Regions from separate parts of the Brenneria rubrifaciens genome, predicted to be linked through region 1. Evidence: predicted binding sites of a transcription regulator. Region 1 holds the regulator's gene; each other region holds the start of a gene.
The links. The regulator Fur, encoded in region 1, represses iron uptake genes when iron is present. The targets are predictions, from matches to a motif close to ATAATAATGAGAACNACTATCAA.
Positions count from the first base shown of each region.

Region 2: a site for Fur is predicted at 2,555-2,577, ahead of EH207_RS14000 (TonB-dependent siderophore receptor). Genes of this name have one in related genera too.
Region 3: a site for Fur is predicted at 5,526-5,548, ahead of fhuF (siderophore-iron reductase FhuF). Genes of this name have one in related genera too.

Region 1 covers NZ_CP034035.1:1,156,072-1,163,269, forward strand. Annotated here, with positions in the region: gene nagE (N-acetylglucosamine-specific PTS transporter subunit IIBC) at 1-870, shown strand, start outside; gene glnS (glutamine--tRNA ligase) at 1,063-2,721, shown strand; gene fur (ferric iron uptake transcriptional regulator) at 2,791-3,240, opposite strand; gene fldA (flavodoxin FldA) at 3,585-4,112, opposite strand; gene EH207_RS05445 (methyl-accepting chemotaxis protein) at 5,070-6,740, shown strand; gene ybfE (LexA regulated protein) at 6,782-7,078, opposite strand.
Region 2 covers NZ_CP034035.1:3,085,593-3,092,790, forward strand. Annotated here, with positions in the region: gene EH207_RS14000 (TonB-dependent siderophore receptor) at 22-2,292, opposite strand; gene EH207_RS14005 (helix-turn-helix transcriptional regulator) at 2,699-3,682, shown strand; gene EH207_RS14010 (MmgE/PrpD family protein) at 3,799-5,127, shown strand; partial or broken gene EH207_RS14015 (FAD-dependent oxidoreductase) at 6,383-6,755, opposite strand.
Region 3 covers NZ_CP034035.1:525,796-532,993, reverse strand. Annotated here, with positions in the region: gene gcvP (aminomethyl-transferring glycine dehydrogenase) at 1-809, opposite strand, end outside; gene gcvH (glycine cleavage system protein GcvH) at 982-1,374, opposite strand; gene gcvT (glycine cleavage system aminomethyltransferase GcvT) at 1,402-2,520, opposite strand; partial or broken gene EH207_RS02570 (alpha/beta hydrolase) at 2,891-4,194, opposite strand; gene fhuF (siderophore-iron reductase FhuF) at 4,495-5,274, opposite strand; gene EH207_RS02560 (DUF1435 domain-containing protein) at 5,565-5,855, shown strand; tRNA gene EH207_RS02555 (tRNA-Leu) at 5,933-6,019, opposite strand; tRNA gene EH207_RS02550 (tRNA-Leu) at 6,080-6,166, opposite strand; tRNA gene EH207_RS02545 (tRNA-Leu) at 6,252-6,338, opposite strand; gene EH207_RS02540 (LysR family transcriptional regulator) at 6,450-7,198, opposite strand, start outside.

The DNA.
Region 1 (7,198 bases):
CCTGTCGGTCTGCACCATGCGCTGAACTCGGTATTCTGGTTTGACGTGGCCGGGATTAACGACATTCCGAATTTCCTGGCTGGACAACAGTCTATCGACGCCGGTAAAGCGGTTATTGGAATTACCGGACGATATCAGGCCGGGTTCTTCCCGATCATGATGTTTGGTCTGCCCGGCGCCGCGTTAGCCATCTATCACTGCGCGCGCCCTGAGAATAAGAGTAAAGTCGCCGGGATTATGATCGCGGCCGCATTTGCTTCCTTCTTCACCGGGATCACCGAACCGCTTGAGTTTTCATTTATGTTTGTCACGCCGGTGCTGTATTTCCTCCACGCGCTGCTCACCGGGATTTCGGTTTTCATTGCGGCCAGCATGCATTGGATAGCAGGTTTTGGCTTTAGCGCCGGACTGGTGGATATGATACTGTCATCGCGCAACCCGCTGGCAACGCACTGGTATATGCTGATACCGCAAGGGCTGGCGTTCTTCGTGATTTACTATCTGGTATTCCGTTTTACCATCACCCGTTTCAACCTACTGACGCCGGGGCGTGAACTGTCCGTCACGGGTAGCGAGGCCGATGGAGATATTGTCAATACGGCGTCAGCGGCACCCACGGCCAAAGACAGCCATCAACTGGCGCGTGGCTACTTGCAGGCGCTTGGCGGCAAAGATAATCTGGTTGGAATTGATGCCTGTATTACGCGTTTGCGTCTGAATGTCGCGGATTCCGGCCTGGTTGATGAAGCTCAGGTCAAACGGCTCGGCGCGGCGGGCGTTGTCCGTCTCAATAAGCAGAGCGTCCAGATTGTGGTGGGGACGCAGGCAGAATCCATCGCTTCCGCGCTGAAGAAAATCAGTCAAGAGTGACGCCATTTGGCGCCATGTGAATGGCGGTCCGTTATATTCAGTAGCGTCATATCGGTTAAATATGCGGGGTGAGATCACTGTCTCACCCTTTTTTTTCATCATTGATAATTTAATGAAACTAACGGTTGTTTCCAGGCGTAGCTTGTTGGATCATTAACGGTTATAGGTCGTTTTAGCATTGAGGAATCGAGAATGAGTGAGGCTGAAGCCCGCCCAACTAACTTTATTCGCCAGATTATTGATGAAGATTTGGCATCCGGTAAGCACGATCGCATTCAGACGCGCTTTCCACCGGAGCCTAATGGTTATCTGCATATCGGGCATGCGAAGTCTATCTGCCTGAACTTTGGTATTGCCCGTGACTACCAGGGGCAGTGTAATCTGCGTTTTGACGATACCAACCCGGTAAAAGAAGATATTGAATACGTCGAGTCAATCAAACGTGACGTAACATGGTTGGGTTTTTCATGGAGCGGTGATGTTCGCTATTCTTCCGATTATTTCGATCAACTGCATCTGTATGCGGTTGAGTTGATCAGCAAAGGGTTGGCGTATGTTGATGAACTGACGCCGGAGCAGATTCGTGAATACCGTGGATCGCTGACGTCGCCGGGTAAAAATAGCCCTTATCGTGACCGTACCGTACAGGAGAACCTGGAGCTGTTTGAAAAAATGCGTAACGGGGGTTTTGCCGAAGGAACCGCCTGTCTGCGCGCTAAAATTGATATGGCATCGTCGTTTATCGTGATGCGCGATCCGGTTCTCTACCGTATCAAGTTTGCTGAGCATCACCAGACCGGTAATAAGTGGTGCATCTACCCGATGTATGACTTTACCCACTGCATTTCCGATGCGCTGGAGGGGGTGACCCACTCCTTGTGTACGTTGGAGTTTCAGGATAACCGCCGTTTGTATGACTGGGTTCTGGACAACATCACCGTTCCCTGCCATCCGCGTCAGTATGAGTTTTCTCGTCTGAATCTTGAATATGCCATCATGTCTAAGCGTAAGCTCAATCAACTGGTCGAGGAAAAGATTGTCGAGGGATGGGATGATCCGCGAATGCCGACCATTTCCGGTTTACGTCGTCGCGGCTATAGCGCCGCGTCTATCCGCGAGTTTTGTGCGCGTATTGGCGTCACCAAGCAGGACAACATTGTCGAAATGGTGGCGCTGGAATCCTGTATCCGTGACGACCTGAACGAAAATGCACCGCGTGCTATGGCAGTTCTGGAACCGGTGAAACTGATTATCGAAAATGTGCCTTCAGACCATGAAGAGTGGGTCATCATGCCGAATCATCCGAACAAACCGGAGATGGGCACGCGCCAGGTGGCGTTCAGCCGTGAGGTTTATATTGATCGCGCTGACTTTCGTGAAGAAGCCAACAAGCAGTACAAGCGTCTGGTGCTGGGCAAAGAAGTTCGTCTGCGTAACGCTTACGTGGTCAGGGCCGATCATATTGAGAAAGACGAGCAGGGCACGATCACGGCCATTTATTGCCGTTACGATCCTGAAACGCTAAGCAAAGATCCGTCAGATGGTCGCAAAGTGAAAGGGGTTATTCACTGGGTGTCGGCCGCACACGCGCTGCCAGCGGAATTTCGCCTGTACGATCGTCTGTTCAGCGTCGCGAACCCGGCAGCGGCGGATGATTTTCTGTCCACCATTAACCCGGATTCACTGAAAGTCGTTCACGGTTTTGTTGAAGCAAGTCTGGCGCAGGCTGAAGCCGAAAAAGCCTATCAGTTTGAACGAGAAGGTTATTTCTGCGCAGATCGCGTTTACTCTCGTGCTGGGCATCTGGTGTTCAACCGTACGGTAGGCTTGCGGGATACTTGGGTTGGCTAACGCCGGGTAGATTGGTCAGATGAGGTAAAAAATAAAACCGCCGCGGCGGTTTTATTATATGCGGTAGATTTATCTTTTTGCGTCGTGCAGGGTTTCGTTTTCACGGCAATCCCCGTTACTGCAATGCCCATATAGATACAGACTATGGTTAGTCAGCTTGATGCTGTGTCTTTCAGCGATTTCGCGCTGGCGCCCTTCAATGTATTCATCACGAAATTCAATGACTCTGCCGCAATCCAGGCAAATCAGATGGTCATGATGATGTTGTTGGGTCAGTTCAAAAACTGACTTGCCACCTTCAAAGTTATGTCGGGTTACAATGCCTGCGTCATCAAACTGATTCAGTACACGGTAGACAGTCGCCAGACCAATCTCTTCGCCCATATCAATCAGTTTTTTATATAAATCTTCCGCACTGACGTGGTGGCACTCAGGGTCCTGTAGTACTTCCAAAATTTTCAGTCTTGGAAGAGTCACTTTCAGGCCGGCCTTCTTTAATGCGGAATTATTGTCAGTCATGCGGATTTAGTCCTGTTGCTTACTTATCAATGGAGGCTATCTAGCATCTAGCCTATGACATCGGTCGGCTCAAAAGATAGAGCTCAAAAGATAGAATAGTGCCTCATTATAGAACCGTGCATTCAAAATGAAAACAATGGAATGTTAACAATATTATCCCTATCTATACTATAGACATTCAACGCAATGTATTGTTGATAAATGGGGAAATATTTATACACGTACAAAACCGATGGGTATATTGTACAGGTTAATGAAGGGAAGTTAAAAAAATGTGTCAATCATTATAAAAGGTTTTTCCTATCAATTTGGCTCTGATCAGGGTATCAGAGCCAAAAGCCTCATTAACTGACCAGATCTTTCAGACTCAGCTCTTCACTGATCTGTTTTACCCAGGCAGAGACGCGATCGTTGGTCAACTCAGGTTGACGATCTTCGTCGATAGCCAAGCCGATGAAATGGTCATCATCAGCCAAGCCTTTGGAGGCTTCAAAGTAGTACCCTTCTGTTGGCCAGTGGCCGACAATGGTTGCTCCGCGCGGCTCAATAATATCGCGGATAGTCCCCATGGCATCGCAGAAATATTCCGCATAATCTTCCTGATCGCCACAGCCAAACAGGGCAACCAGTTTGCCCGTGAAATCGATCTCCTCCAGCGTGGGGAAAAAGTCATCCCAGTCGCATTGGGCTTCACCGTAGTACCAGGTGGGGATACCCAGGAGTAGAATATCGAAAGCCTCAAGGTCTTCTTTACTGCTTTTGGCGATGTCATGAACTTCAGCAACACCGGCGCCCAGTTGCTGTTGGATCGTCTTGGCAATGTTTTCCGTATTGCCAGTATCACTGCCAAAGAAAATTCCTATCAGTGCCATGAATTAGATAACCTCTTGATTCTTAATGATATGATGCCATACCTCATCGACTTATCGGCTCATGATAACAGACACTACCTGCATGAGAAACTCGTATCGGTAAGGATAACTCAATTGGACAATGTATTTTGCTTTGTCATCATTCATAACCGCAGGAACGGATGCTCTTGATGGAATCAATGAAAGAATGGCTGAGTTCTGAAGAAGTGATACCGATTTCATTTGGTCATGTCACGCTCTTCCTGGCCATATCTTGATATCCTCCATTCCCTTATATTTTGCGGAAAAGAAACATTCAAATTGGTAGCCCTTTTAAAAATGAACTTTTGTTTATGTGAAAGTGTGTCAAATGTAATGAAGCTGCATTGTTTTACTCTTTATAATGCTAACTCACTTAGCAGATAAATTAAAAAGCTGATAAATTTTAAGAAATTTCGTTAGTGTCGGTTTTGGCAAGAAATAATTAGTAGGGTAATTAAGTGTTACAATAAATATCGTATTGCCAGCGTATTAACATACTCAATTCTTGGAGAAAACTCACGGTAAAATATCGAATTCTCCAGAATAGTGAGAACGCGTAGGACGTTCCGGTACAAGGCGGGATGCCCGGTTACCCCGCGGCGCGGTTTTCACTACTCTTGAACGAAGCGGGCACTTAAATGTTGATGGTCAGTAAACGGTTTTTGGTATAACTCAATCAGATAAATAGCTTAATTCATATAAAACTATGAGATTGTTCACGGAATGGAAAAACAGTCGTCGAAAAGATATATCCAGCTATAAATATTCTCTGAATTTTGTCGATTAATAGCGTGATCCTGTTGGGTTTAATATCGTGAAATTCGGGTGCCGGAGAGAAAAGGCATATTTCGTAGTATGAATTTTCCAGACTCTGTATGTCGAACAACGATAAAAACCATCCTTATTATATTTTACCGCCTAGAGTTGGAGTGAGCTATGAGTTCTATAAAGAACATTACCATTAGAACGGCAATGCTGTGGGTGCTGGGCACCTTTTGCGTGCTGTGGGGAGGCGTGTCGATATATACCATGTTCTCTTTTAAAGAGATGACAACGACATCCAAGACCAGCACTCTGCTGGTGCAGAACATGAACTTTGTGAATCAGGGGAATGATCAATATTTCCGTATGGTAACGCGTTTGGCCCGATCCGTTGATGCCCGGCGCAGCGGCGACAATACGACGGCGGAGCAGGAGCAGGCTTCGGCATTGGCGGCCCTTAACACGTTGAAATCGGATTTGGCGACATTCAATACCATCGACCATGCAGGACTGGATGATGAACTGGTCCAGGCGGTCAGCCGCGACTGGAATGACCTGATTGTTCAGGGCATTGAACCGTTGTATCAAAAAGCTGCTGGAAATATGCTGGATGATTATCAAAATCTGGCCAGAGATGGTGTACCGCCATTAAGCCGTAAGTTTGGGGCATCGCTGAGCGCCTTTAATAAAGCCGGCTCAGAAAAGTTTGCTGCCGCAGGTGTTCGTTTTGAGGAAATCACCTTCATCGGCCAGGTTATTTTGCTGGCGGGGTTGATCATCGGTCTGGTGCTACTGTTTCTGACTGACCGTTATCTGGTGGTCTGTCTGGTGCGTCCTTTGAATGTTCTGCGCGATCATTTCGGCGTGATTGCCTCGGGCCAACTGGGTAAACCGATTGTTGATTTTAGCCGTAATTGCGTTGGCAGATTGTTCCCGCTACTGCGCGAAATGCAAGCCAGTTTAGCAAATACTGTCAGCATTATCCGAGGCAGTACGGATTCTATTTATCAGGGGGCGTCGGAAATTGCCGCTGGCAATAATGATTTGTCATCACGCACGGAACAACAGGCTTCCGCACTGGAAGAAACCGCGGCCAGCATGGAACAATTGACGGCAACGGTGAAGCAGAACGCGGAAAACGCCAGTCATGCCAGCCAGTTGGCGCTGCAAGCTTCCACAACTGCGAAGAAAGGCGGTGGTATCGTTGAAAATGTGGTGAAAACCATGGCGGAAATCTCTGGCAGTTCAAGAAAGATTGCAGAAATCACCACCGTGATTAACGGTATTGCCTTCCAGACCAACATTCTGGCGCTTAACGCCGCGGTAGAGGCGGCACGGGCCGGTGAGCAAGGTCGTGGCTTCGCCGTGGTCGCAGGGGAGGTTCGTAGCCTGGCGCAACGCAGCGCGCAAGCCGCGAAAGAAATTGAAGGGTTGATCGCCGAATCGGTACGCTGTGTGGATACCGGCTCAAATCTGGTTGAAGATGCCGGTAGCACCATGAATGAAATCGTGCGGGCGGTTACAAACGTAACGGATATCATGGGCGAAATCGCCTCCGCTTCGGAAGAACAGAGCAAAGGGATTGCGCAGGTTGGTCAGGCCGTCGCGGAGATGGATAGCGTTACTCAGCAGAATGCGGCGTTGGTGGAACAGGCTTCGGCTGCCGCACGGTCGCTTGAGGAGCAGGCTGCGTTGCTCAACCAGACGGTTTCTTTATTCCAGTTGTCCGAGCAGCATTCACAACCGCAGGTCGCGGCAAAATCAGCGCAGGCGCCCCGGGCCGTCGCTGCTGCGCCTGCCAGGAAAGCGCTGCCGCCTGGCAAGGATAATTGGGAAAAATTCTGATCCTGATCTTTATCGGTGTCAGGGATGACGCCACACAAACCTTAGACATCGCTATCTTGAGAGGTTTGTCCGGCCAACTGAGCCAGCAGTATTTGCTCAATCAGTTCGCTACGGCTGATATTCTGTTGTTCTGCCAGGCTATTTAGTATATCCACCGCCTCGCTATTGATTTTTAATTCAATACGCCGCAACCCGCGAACTTTATCGCGCCGCAGTTGGTTGCGCTTGTTGATTCTTAGCTGTTCATCACGTGAAAGCGGGTTGGTTTTCGGGCGACCTGGGCGGCGCTCATCTGCGAACAGATCCAGCGTGGTGCGATCCGTTTGTTCTTTTGCCATAAGTAGTGATAGTGCAAGGTATTCGGACCAAAACGCGCACATCCTTATTTCCTTTACCTCTCATCAGGCAGTTGAACCGGCTTGCCTGCATGATGAAATCTACGGATATATAACGCGTGC
Region 2 (7,198 bases), 1.9 Mb from region 1:
GCTCCGGCTGAACATGGCCGCTTAAAAGCGGGTATTCAGACTAACAAAAAAGGTTCTGCCCGGCTCGTTGTAGGTGGCGGCGCCCGCGCCCGCGCCATTGTTATTAAGGCTTTGCGCATTGCCGGCGCGGAACTGACGCTTATCGAACAGGTTATCCACCCCGGCCGTTACACTGGCATACTTGTTGACGTCATAAGTCCCGCTCAGGCCAAAGACGGCATAGGGGGGGACTTCATGCCGATCATTGCCTGTCGTGGGGGTTCCCTGATAATTGTATTTTTTCGGCTTCTGACGCCCGTACCAGGTCATGTCGGCCAGGAAGGAAACGCTGTGGGTTGCCTGCCAACCCACAGCGGAATTCAGGGTGAATTCCGGCGTGACCGACAACCGGTCGCCGGTGGTTTTATTTTCCGAACGCAGCATCCAGGTTAAATTATTGTTCCAGGTGATATCTTCCGTCACAGGGATTTTCAGCGTACCTTCCAGCCCTTCCACCAGCGCCTTGGGCACATTTTCCCACTGATAGATATTAGAGTCGGCATAACTTCCGGTTCCACCGACCGCATTCCCTATCGAATTGACACCCGACTCAATCTTATTGCGATAATCATTATGGAAATAGGTCACGCCCGCCTGATAGCCGTTGCGGTGAAATTCAACGCCAATTTCCTTATTGATACTGGTTTCCGCTTTCAGATCGTCATTCCCCATCAAGTAGCAGGAACCGCCGCCATAACACCCATTGCCACGGCTATACAACAGATAGTTGGGATTCAACTGATAGAGATTCGGAGCTTTATACGCCCGGGCAACCCCCATTTTTAAGGTGAAATCTTCGCCCAGGGCCTGGGAAAGATTCAGCGACGGGCTCCAGTTGTTGCCGACGATACTGTGATGATCGTAACGTAACGCCGGCGTCAGCATCGTGCTATCGGTCATTTCGATATTATCTTCTACGAAGACGGATGCGATGCGGGCCGAAATCTTGTCACTGCGTTTAGTATCGCCGATCGTGCCGATGCTGCCGCCCTCAGCGGTCGTTTGCGTATTGGACGCCGGATCATTCATCTTCTGTTCGACCCACTCCGCCCCCACGGTGGCCGTCTGGTTAAACAGCGTCTCAAACGGAATATTCACCTCGCTATGAGCCGTATAAGCGTCCAGCTTAATCGTGGTGTACTCATCTCCCGTCGGACGGCCTGCTGGCCCACCGGACAACGCCTCAAAAATGCGGGTATTGTGGGTGTTTTCATACTGGACGTAAGAACGCGCGCTGACGCCGCTGTCCCAATAGCCACGATGTGCGACGGTAAAGTTCTGCCGGTACATGCGGTTGGTATCCAGACCATATTTATCCAGCGACATGGCATTACTGTTATTGTTTTCAGTGTCCCCAGCGTAAATATTACCTTGACGGCTGACGCCCGCTTCAATTTCCAGCGTCTGATGCGGCATAAACGCCCAGTGCAGCAGACCGTTGATATCCTTGTTGCGCACCCCCTCCCTACCTGCGGGAACCGTCGTTGCGCTGGAATTCAATTGATGACCGTCATTGATATCCCAGGCATCGGCCTGCGTTTTATTGATATTACCGAACAAACGGAAACTCAGATTATCGGTCAGCCCCCCCATCAGGCTGAAATCGGTACGTTTCGTCGCCCCTTCAGACTTATGCTCCGGCATATTCATATAGGTATTCCAGGTGCCGTGCAGTTCCTGGGTTGGCTGTTTGGTAATAATGTTAACCACCCCGCCCGCCGCGCCGTTGCCATAACGCGCTGCCGCCGGGCCGCGCAGCACTTCGATCCGCTCCACCATATCGGCCGGCACCCAGTTGGTGTCGCCGCGGGTGTCGCGTTCGCCGCGCCAGCCATAGCGCACCGCATTGCGGCTGGAGACAGGTTTACCGTCCACCAGAATCAGGGTATTTTCCGGCCCCATACCACGCAGATCGATCTGGCGGTTATTTCCACGGGAGCCGCTGTTTGAGTTGCCAGAGAGGTTCACCCCCGGCATGGTACGAATCAGCTCTGACAGATCGTTAGCTGGGGGACGTTTACTGATATCTTCCGCGGTAATCACCGACACCCCCGGAGCCTGCCGGGTCTGCTCGGCTGCGGTAATCACTATCGTATCATCTGATGCCTTACGATTTTCGGCCTGATGATGAACCTGTGCGGCAGGTTCATCAGATGTTGCCGTCACCGTTTGAGCAACGGTCAAAAAAGAGGTCATCCCACAGCTAGCGCCAATGAGCATCGCCAGATAACGGCGTTGTGATGGTAATTTCATCAAAATCATCCTGCCCTGTAATAGATCGATAAGTCTTGTGAATAAACGTTCCCGTCGCCGTCACGGACACCGCCACACCTAACGGCAACCAGAAAAAAGTGCTCGATAGCGACAGGGAGAAAACGGGAAGGAAAGCATCACGTGTTGATCTCAGGGCGCATTAGCGCCAACCGCGAATCGTTATAATCATTAGCCCCTCTTCTCCGCTTTGCCGAAAATGGAGAATGCACATGATCAACTCAGCGCGACTCCTCAACGAAAAATGCTATTGAGAAGTATTTGCATTACCATTTTGGCGCAGTCATTGTTACATTTGTGATTCGGGATGAGGTTTGCACTAACAGCAAATTGTTTTGCCAAAACATCAAAATGGCGGGGAATAACCAGACACCACAAGGGGAGAATCATGCTACATGATATTCCATCGTCGAAATCCATCTATAAAAATCACATTGTTGAGCAATCCAGCCTGCTAACGAATGACTATCGTCTGCTCGGTCCCAAATGGGGGGATGATAAGCCCGTACTCTTTGGCAGTTTCAGCGTTATTGCGTTGAATCAGCATGTGACGTTACATACCGCCGACGTTATCAACCTGCATAATATGAAAACTCAGGGCATGCTTAATGGTGCGATAAAACTCGCCATCGTGGTGAATGGCACGGCGCATGTGACATTTGGTGAACAACACTTCCATCTGGGGGAACATCAGCCCGCCTCACTGGTCATGCTGACCGAACCTACCTTTTTTACGCGCGTTGGTAAGCGTGATGAATATGAGCGCACTATTTCACTGACCTTCAGCCGCGAATGGCTATACGGTAACCTGCTGGATAGCGTCAGTGACTGGCGGACAATCTATGACTTTACCCAGACACACCTCGCCACCCACCTGTGGACGCCCTCCCGCCAGGCGCTGGCGATTGCTATGCAAATCTTGAACTCGGAACCCTGTAAAACACCGCTCCAGCGTCTTTATCTTGAAACCCAGTGCATGAGTCTGATTATTGAAGCCTTCACCTCCCTGACGGCCAGCGCGGTACAGGAAAAAACCAATGGCGTTACGCTGCGGGGATTCCACCGTATTCAGCAGGTCAGAGACATGCTGGAAAGCGGAACGGCCGACCAGCTTTCAATGCGCGAGATTGCCAAAAGTTTCAATATGAGTGAAAGCACGCTGCAACGTCATTTTCGTCAGACATTCAACATGACGGTATTTGAATACCTGCGTAACTGCCGTTTACAGCGCGCCATGCTAGCTTTGAAAAAAGACGGCGTCGGTATCGCGCAGGCGGCGAGTATTGCGGGATATAACAGCCCGGCCAACTTTGCCACCGCCCTGCGGCGCGCATTTGGTATTACACCGGGACAGTTAAAAGGTCGTTTCTGAACCTGATTTAGAAGGTTTTATAACTAAAAGAAATAATTCATTCCATTTAGTTATTAATCCCTTGTCAATAGAGCACAGTAGATTAAGACATCCTTGTTGCCGATTTACTGCCGCTTATGACTAACCAGACTGACTTGACCCCCCCCCTTGCCCAGTTTATTTCACACAGTTCACCTAGCAAGGCGGCGATAGATGCCGCGCGCCTCGGGGTAACCGATTTTGTCGCCACGGCCCTGCCCATTACCCAGGGCGCCATCGCCGATAGCGGTTTGCCGCCGCTGAAACAGGTTTTCAATGGTACGGACAGCCTGACGAATAGCTTGATTCTGGGTTATGTTGGCCATGCGCTGGACTTTGATGATTATCACCCGGCGTTTCGCGGTCACCCCAGCACGGTGATCCTGCCAGCGCTGTTTGCGCTGGCAGCGGAAAATCCGCAAATCACCGAAGATACCTTTTTGACTGCCTATGTCATCGGCGTCGAAGTCGCCGGCAGAATCGGTCTGGCCTGCGGGCCTCGCCATTACAGTCTGGGCTACCACAACACCGCCACGTTGGGCGCTGTTGCGGCGGCGGCGGCGGCGGCACGTCTGCTAGAGACATCTGTTGAACAGACAAAAAATATCCTCGGTCTGGCGGCTACACAGGCGGCAGGTTTACGCGCTCAGTTTGGTTCAGCGGTAAAACCGCTACATGCAGGACTCGCGGCCAGAGCTGGCGTCACAGCGGTCAAGCTGGGGCAGGCCGGTTTTAATGGCAATACCGGGCAGGTTATCGAGGCTTTTCTGGCCGCACATGGCGACCAAAAGCAGCAACCATCGTTACTGACCGAGTCCTGGGGAACACCGTGGCGCATCCTTTCCCCTGGTCTGGAATTCAAACGCTACCCGACCTGCGGCGGCACACATAGTGCGGCGGAAGCCGCTTTCGCTCTGAGAGCACAGTGGGCAGCGCAAAACAATACCGGCGCATCGATTGCCGACAGTGTAGAAAGCATCACCGTCGCCTTCCCGCCCGGCGGCGATATTGCCCCTTTTATCCGCAAAGCGGCCACCGGCGTAGAAGCGCGTTTTAGTCTGGAATATGTGATTGCCGCGGCGCTGCTGGAAGGCGAACTCAAACTTACGCGTTTTGCGGAAGGTGCGGCGGACCCACTGATTCTGACATTGGCTGATAAGGTTACGCGCATAACAGACCACACCGCGCCGCCGGACGAACTTGACCCGGATGCCCGTTTCCATGAAGTCACACTCTATCTACGCGACGGCTCAACCCTCACCAGGCGAGTGACTCGTCGGGAAACAGCGGCCAAACCCACTGATCTTCGCGCTAAGCTGCATCAGACCCTCGGCATGTTACCGCATCTTAACAGCGAACACATTGCCGACCGCTGCGCGTTGAAAAAGGAAGGCGATCTGCACTATCTGATCACGCTATTGATTTAACCAGGACATTACCGTATTCGGTATAAAGAAATTGGCGCAGCGTACACGTGAATCCCATGTACGGGTACTGCGCCAACAGGGATGAGATCGCTATCAAGTGTAATAAATCAGAAAGCGATACCTAAGCCTCACGCGCCGGTTAGCAAAGGCGTTCACAGATTCTACTGTCACACCTCAGCACCTTGGCATCAGGCTTCGCGCAAACCCAGGTATAAGCGAACACTGAGGATTGAAGAGCTAACAGCAATGCCGAGGCCGCTGCACCCTTAATTGCATAGTTTCTGAGTTTTTCCATGTTTGAATCATCCTTGTTGTTGAGACTGCTTATGTGATTGATACCGCTAATTAAGTTACATTTGTCGCGTTGCAGTTACATTACATTACATTACAAAATGAAAAATATATAATAGGGTATTCATATCTACTTACATCGTTAACGGCTTTGATAGGCGGCAAACAATTCCAGGTGATGAGAATAAAACGCGTAAAGCAGCAATCACCGTTACTGACTGTGTTCTAGGGAACACCGTAACACCATCATTTCCCTGATCTTGAATTCAAACGCTATACGCGACGGCTCAACCCTCACCAGACGAGTGACTCGTCAGGAAATAGCGACCAAACACACTAATCTTCGCGCTAAGCGGCATCATACGCTCGGCGTGTTACCGCATCTTAACAGCGAACACATTGCCGACCGCTGCGCGTTGAAAAAATGAAGGCGATCTGCACTATCTGATCACGCTATTGATTTAACCAGGACATTGCCGTATTCGGTATAAAAAAATTGGCGCAGCGTACACGTGAATCCCATGTACGGGTACTGCGCCAATAGGGATGAGATCGCTCTCAAGTGTAATAAATCAGAAAGCGATACCTAACCCAATTTAAACACCGGTGGTTCGCAAAGTTGTTCACAGACATAACGGTCACACTTTGCCATCTTGGCACCAGGCGGTGCGCAAACGTATTTAACAGCGAACGCTGAGGATTGAAGAGCTAACAGCAGTGCTGAGGCCGCTACACCCTTAATTGCATAGTTTCTGAGTTTTTCCATGTTTAAATCATCCTTGTTGTTGAGACTGCTTATGTGATTGAGACCGCTAATTAAGTTACATTTATCGCGTTGCAGTTGCATTAAATTAAATTACAAAATGAAAAATATATAATAGGACATTCATATCTACTTACATCGTTACCGGCTTTGATAGGCGGCAAACAATTCCAGGTGATGAGAATAAAACGCGTAAAGCAGCCATAAAAGTTTGGTCATACCGTCCCGCGCAATCGGACGCGATAGCCCGGCCAGACGCTGCCCACGGGAAGATCGCCGTCTCGTAGCTGATCTCTTTCGCTTCTTTCTCGGTCAGACCGACCCACGCAACCTCTGGCTCGGTATACGCAATAGACGGAGTGACTTTCGGATCGAAGTAGTGTTTCTTGCCCGCGATAACTTCGGCGGCGACATGACCTTCATGCACGCCTTTGTGAGCCAGCATGGACTGACCGACGATATCGCCGATAGAATAAATGTGCGGCATGTTGGTGCGCAGTTGCTTGTCAACACGGATAAAACCGCGATCGTCCACTTCAACGCCGGCCTGACCCGCATCCACCAGTTTACCGTTCTAGTCTAGGCGAAGGCTCAACCCTCAAGGCGAGTGACTCGTCAGGAAACTGCGGCCAAAACCACCGATCTTCGCGCTAAGCGGTATCATACGCTCGGCGTGTTGCCGCATCTTAACAGCGAACACTTTGCCGACTGCTGCGCGTTAAAAAAAAGGAAGGCGATCTGCACTATCTGATCACGCTATTGATTTAACCCGGACATTGCCGTATTCGGTGTAAAGAAATTGGCGCAGCGTACATGTGAATCCGATGTATGGGTACTGCGCCAATAGGGATGAGATCGCTCTCAAGTGTAATAAATCAGAAATCGATACCTAAGACTTACGCGCCCGTTAGCAAGGGACTTCACAGATTATAGGGCCACACAATGCCATCTTGGCATCAGGCGGTGCGCAAACCCAGGTAATAGCGAACGCCGAGGATTGAAGAGCTAAAAACAGTG
Region 3 (7,198 bases), 630 kb from region 1:
GCGGAGCCGAAAACGATATCCGCCCCTTGCTTGCCCGGTGCGCTCAGCAACACCAGCGCCATGATATCGGCCGCCACGCAGCTAACGACTTTACGATTTTTCAATTCCGCCATCAGGCTGCCATAGTCGTGCAGTTCGCCGGTGGTGCCCGCCGGTTGCAATAGCACGCCGAACACGGCGTCATCATTCAACGCCGCTTCCGCTTTTCCCACCACCACCTCAAAACCAAACGTCCGGGCCCGCGTGCGCACCACATCCAGCGTTTGCGGGTGGACATCGTCCGCCACAAAGAAGCGGTTAGCCTGTTTCAGCTTACTGATACGCTTTGCCATCGCCATCGCTTCCGCGGCGGCGGTCGCTTCATCCAGCAGCGAAGCCGACGCCAGTGCCAGCCCGGTCAAATCCTGCGTCACCTGCTGAAAATTCAGCAAGGCTTCCAGACGCCCTTGCGACACTTCCGGCTGATACGGCGTATAAGCCGTGTACCAGCCAGGGTTTTCCAGCACATTACGCAGGATCACCGGCGGCATCAGCACCGCGCTGTATCCCATGCCGATAAAGCTTTTATAGCGCTGATTACGGCTGGCAATCGCCTTCAGCTCAGCCAGCGCCTGATGCTCTGTTACCGCTTCTCCCACCGCAGGCGGGCTGGGCAGTTGAATATCAGCCGGCACAATTTGCCGGATCAACGCCTCCAATGAAGCCGCGCCGACCACAGACAGCATGTGCTGCTGTTGACTGGCGGAAGGACCGATATGGCGTTCAACGAAAGCGCCGTCATGTTCAAGTTGGCTGAGAGTCTGAGTCATTACGGAAATTTCCTGCGTAATACATGCTTTTGCCCCGGCTTATCGCCGGGCAAGGGAATAAAAAACGCCGGGAGCGTTTTTCAACGTCGCTCGCGACGGCCCGAAAAGGGGGGCAGGCAGGATAGCCCGCCATAAAAAACGCCCTGGCTCAGCAGAAACCAGAGCGATGTCATTACTCGTCTTCTTCAAGCGTGGCCTGATAGCTTTCCGCATCCAGCAGGTCATTCAAATCAGACTCGTCAGACGATCTGATCCGAAACAGCCAGCCATCGGTATAGGGCGCGCTGTTTACCAGTTCAGGGGCGTTTTCCAGCTCTTCATTGACTTCGATAATCTCGCCGCTAATCGGCGTGTAAATATCGGAAGCCGCTTTTACCGACTCGGCAACGGCGCAATCATCACCCGCCGCGACGATGGCGCCCACTTCCGGCAGATCAATAAACACCATATCGCCCAACAACGACTGCGCGTAGTCAGTAATCCCCACACTGTAAATTCCTTCGCCTTCAGACAGCACCCACTCATGCGAAGCGGTATATTTTAATTCTGCTGGTACATCGCTCATTGCCACCTTCTCCTTAACCTTCAAAAATTAATAATGAACAATCGGTTTTCCGGCACGGACGAAACCGGGTTGGGTGACATGCACAGGCAGTTCGCGGTTGCGGATCTGGACGATGGCCTGTTTGCCAATGCCCACAGGCACACGCGCCAGCGCAATGCTCAACCCAAGGGTAGGTGAAAACGATCCGCTGGTAATGACGCCCTCCTGCATCACACCCTCACTATCAGTAAAGCGCACAGGCAATTCATTACGCAATACGCCTTTTTCAGTCATCACCAATCCAACTAATTGCTCGCCCCGAGTTTCACGCTGTTTTTCCAGTGCTTCGCGGCCGATAAACTGGCGATCCTGCGGTTGCCAGGCGATGGTCCACCCCATGTTGGCGGCAAGCGGGGACACGCCTTCATCCATATCCTGGCCGTAGAGGTTCATCCCCGCTTCCAGCCGCAGCGTATCGCGGGCGCCTAATCCACAGGGCTTGACCCCCACTGACAACAGTTGTTGCCAGAAGCTCGCCGCCTGTGCCTGCGGCAGCGCAATTTCGTAACCGGCTTCGCCAGTGTATCCCGTGGTGGCAATGAAAAAGTCACTCGCCTGAGCGCCGAAAAATGGCTTCATCGCGGCAATCTGTTCAATCCCGGCAGCATCCAGCGAATAGCAATCTTTGAGCACAGCCCGGACTTTTTCCTGTGCGGTCGGCCCCTGAACGGCAATGAGCGCCAGATCGTCACGCTCGCGAATGTCGATGGCGAACGGTTTGGCGTGCTCGGTGATCCAGGCCAGATCTTTTTCCCGCGTGGCGGAGTTCACCACCAGCCGGAAATACGTTTCCGTCAGGAAATACACGATCAGATCGTCGATCACGCCACCGGACGCATTCAACATGCCGGTATACAGCGCCTTGCCCGGTTGAGTGAGTTTGGCAACGTCATTCGCCAGCAGGTAGCGCAGAAACTCGCGCGTTCCGACGCCGTGCAAATCCACAATCGTCATGTGGGACACATCGAACATGCCGGCATCACGGCGCACGATGTGGTGTTCGTCCAACTGAGAGCCGTAATGCAGCGGCATCATCCAGCCGTGAAAATCAACCATTTTGGCGCCATCGGCCAGATGCTGCTGATACAACGGAGTCTGCTTTGCCATCTTTTCCCTCTATTCAGAGCACTGCGTTCAGGAGATCGAAACTCGTCACGCAAACGTTACCTTGCTACTGAACTTACCATCGAAGCGCCGGCTAAACCACACCCGTAAACATAAGTTAAACTATATAGAAAGCTTAAAAAGGCGATTTAAAAAACATAAAAGCACAAGAATAAAAATTCTATTTTTAAAAAAATAAAGCATAAAAATCCTATAAATTAGAGTTAATCATCAATTAATGATATTTAAACTGAATAAAATAGATAATCACACCGGTGTGGTTTTGCAATTCGGATTAGTTAAAATAATGATAAAATCATACTGAAATTAGATTATTTCACTCAAACGCCAGTCGGCTGCGCTGGTTGAGCTACTAGGGTATTTTCTCGTCAATCCGTTGCATCAAATAGGGGAAAAAAGGCTTTGAGGATAAGCGCAGCAGCGTATCCAGATCGACCACCAGCACTGAACGCTCCCTGCGGGCTGTAATCACCCCCAGCGGCAAACCAAACTTCCGGGGATTTTGCGAGAAACATCCGTACGGGGAATCCGTATCCGGGAATGGCAATGCCACATGCGATAACGAGTAAACATCCGGGGGATAATCCATGCCCAAATCGCGGGTGTTCTCCTGTTTCATTCCCGCATCAACATCAAACGCGAGGGCATGAGCGCTGTCAGGGGCCGCATTGGTGATCACCGTGGTGTCATAATGGCGCGGCGCGGGGGGAAGCCACTGGTTCACCGCGCCGTTGGCGGAATCACGCAGCAGCGGCCCAAAATTGATCGTACGATTGACATCAAACAGCACCAGTTGGCTGCCGTTGGCAGGCAGTAGATTATAAAACGCCGAAATGACCGCCCGGGTACTGACGGTAAAATCCATCACCGACTGAAACGTCAGTACCGGCGGTAGCGCCGCCAGTGCCTGACTCTGCGCCTTGCGGGTCAGTTGACGTTGCAGTTGGTGCGTGAATAGCCATGACTGACGTGCGCCGTTCACCGAAAACGAATTATATTTGAACGGGTTGAATTCGGGCAAAACCCCCAGCCACCCTGGTTTGGCAAACGCCGGGAAGATGGCGGGCAACCCCGCCAGACCAGCAAAACGCGCGTAGCGGGTGATACCAATCATCGGGGAAATCAGTATCAGTTGATCAGGTCGAATCAACGTCGCGTCGTCCAGCGAATCCAGCGCATATTTCAGGGCCAGCGCCCCGCCATTGGAAAAACCCACAATATGCAGCGGCAGGATGTTCCCGGAAGCCGAAGTGATATGGCACTGAGCTTCCCGAACCGCCAGACGCGTCGCTGCCAGCCAATCCCGCCAGTGCACATCCGTCAACGCGGCAGGCACCGTGCCGTGTGCCGGCGAACCGATCCCCACCGCCACAAAACCGCGCTGACGATAACGCTCAGCGACATGCCGCAGGCTATAAGGTGAATCGGTCATCCATGCAAAAACACCACCGCCCCTTTGGGCGCGCCGTCGGGCATCAGTTCATAAGAACGGTTCCAGTCATGCAGAAAGTTGCCGGGATAAACCGGACTACCGGAAAAATAGCGATTGATTGGCCGTTTTTCATCCGCGTCCAGCGCCTGCGTCACATTCTGGTTTACCTGCCGGAAATGGCCTTCTTCTGCCCGCAAATACGCCGTCCAGTCAGCGTTATTCAGCTATTCCACTGAAAGTTCATTGGGAATATAGGTGTGCCAGGGAACCAGTGCGGGACCACGCTGGGTATCATAAATACGAATAGCCAGCAGCGTTATCGCCACCACGACAAGAATAATGATACCCCGCCTAATCGCCCGTCAGACAGATTTGCTTGCTATATCAATTTTCCGTTTCGAGTCCCTGCGAGAGTAGACTTTTATCGCGCTCCCGCTAACACTAAGGAAAGCTTAATCATATCAACAAGGCACCGGGTGATACTGTCAGGAGAACCGACGGCGCAGGCAGGCGCTCGCGTTTTCTCATACCGTGTTCAGCGTACAACTCGGGCATTTCTCCACGCCGGGAATACGATAACGCTGGCAGCAACTGCGACGTTGAATCACCCCTCCCCGAGGGATTACCGTGCGGTATAAAGGATTCTCGCGACCGTCCAGCAGCGTACGGGAAAAGAACAGTTCGTTTTTCAAATGAATAATCTCGTCAGCGGGCAGCAGCGCCGCTATCGTTCCCAAAAACCAGTGCATCAGGTAGCCGGTATTGTTCCAGATCAGTTTAGCATTCAACACGCCAAACTCATTCAGCGTGGTAACCACCGGCGTAATACACTGGGTTAACAAAGTTTCCAGCCGTTCATGCCGGGATACCGGCGCATCGGTCATCGGCTGCGTGACGATATAAAACGCCGCGGCCCGCCCCGTATGATGAAATTCGACATAAATATTTTCCGGCGCAAAGTCCGGCGCGACGGAATGCATCAACAATGCCAACATCAATGGCGGAACCAACAACCCTAAATACCACTGCGACCAGAGCGATTGCAGCGGTTTCTCTTCCCGCGCGCTATTCGGGTGTTCCCGATATCGCTCATCACTGTAACGCCGCACCAATGCGTGAAACACCGCGGGACGCGACCACTCCGCCAGCGTTAGGCTTCCCGCAGGCGGCACCTCGCCAAATTTGATCGTATCAAGGCGATGAGGAACATGCTGATGCAACAACGCACGTAACGCAGCCGCCAGACGTGGTTCACAACGGGAAAATATCGGATGCTCAAGCGCGTTGATAACGGTGTTCGGCATAGGGGATGTTCCGCCAGAAACTCGATTAAAAAAGAAATGAGAATTATTAACAATAGTAATTATATTTACCCGCGATAACAAACCGCTGACAAGAAATTAACACTAACCTCCTGTTATAAAATAAAATATTTTTACTCTGCCCACTTCGCTCCCACAGATATCGCACCTCATTGGAGCCGTCACCCGCTTGAAAGCCCCCGCCATGACGTCATTTCATCGCCAAAAAATTGGCAACTAATATAAATTCTTATATGATATTAATTATCATTATCATATTGACAGGTAAAAAAATGCTGACCGCGATGATTACCGCATGTGGTTTGTGGAGCGTAAGTTGGTGTATAGGGAAACATCTGTCCAGCGTCTGGAGCCTGTTACTGCCTTGCGCCATCATGCCGCTTCTGACAATGCTCGATCTTAACCTGACGCATCTCAAAGTGATTATCGCCGTCGCCCTGTTGACAACGTTATTCATGCTGCTTCATCAGCGTCTGCGGCACTATCTGTTACTGCCATCGTGCGTGGTGCTGGCAAGCGGACTGGCGGCGCTGTCGGTTATGTTTAATGTCACGCTGGGTTAGGTTAAGTAGCGTGTATGAGGAAGAAATACTATCAAAGCGGGATTCAATGGCTGCAAAGAGCGGGGGCTGAAAAGGCGTGGTGCGAAGAGAGGGACTTGAACCCTCACGCCCGTTAAGGCACTAACACCTGAAGCTAGCGCGTCTACCAATTCCGCCACCTTCGCACTGGGAAACCTGTTTTATCATCGTGCAATGCGTATCACCGCCCAATCCGGGCCGCAACGTGGTGCGAAGAGAGGGACTTGAACCCTCACGTCCGTTAAGACACTAACACCTGAAGCTAGCGCGTCTACCAATTCCGCCACCTTCGCGTGGATGCTCTGCGATACGACTGATACAACGATAACGTTACTGCCATCAGGCCGCGGTTTGCAACCATGATGTCTGTGGTGAGTTTGGTGCGAAGAGAGGGACTTGAACCCTCACGCCCGTTAAGGCACTAACACCTGAAGCTAGCGCGTCTACCAATTCCGCCACCTTCGCAAGCCCGTCACACCGCGCCTGGCGATGCCACCACGGGGGCGAATTCTAGAGGTTTTACCGTTAAGGTCAATGATTATTTCCTCTGGCATGCCGGGTTTGTTGCAAAAATCGTCACCTCGCCGCGGCATGGCGGGAAAAGAGTTCATTCAGCCATTCAATGAATACCTGGATCCGCGGCGCAAGGAAGCGTCCGGGCGGGTACATCACATATAACGGCATATCCGGCGGCGGCGTGTCTGGCAATATTTCCACCAGTTCGCCGCTGTCCAGCCAGCGCAGCAGGCCATACCTCGGCGCCTGAATCAGCCCGAACCCGGCGCGGCAGGCCGCCACGTAGGCATCGGTGCCGTTCACCTCCAGCTTGCCGGGTATCATAGAGGTAATGCATTCCCCACTATGCATAAACTCCAGTGGATAGCGCTGCCCGGTGCGTAGCGAAAAATAACCCACCGCCTGATGCGCAGGCAGATCGTCCAACGACAGCGGGATACCAGACGCGGCCAGATAACGGGCTGAGGCGCAGGTTATCTGCGGTATTGAAGGTAAATGGCGGGTCGCCAGCGAATCACTCTCTGACTGCCAGGCCCGCAGTACGCAATCCACGCCTTCCCGCCGCACGTTAATTGCCGAATCGTTGGCGCTCAGCGACAGCGTAATCTGCGGATAGCGCTGGTAAAACTCGCTCAAAGCAGGGATCACCACCCCACGCGCCAGCGAGTGAGGCATATCAACCCGCACATTGCCCACCGGCTGCTGCCGATGTTGCGTGAAGAGCAGGTCCGTTTCTTCAATTTCCGACAGTAACTGGGTACAACGCTGATAATAAATCTGGCCTTCCGTGGTGATCTGCACCTGGCGGG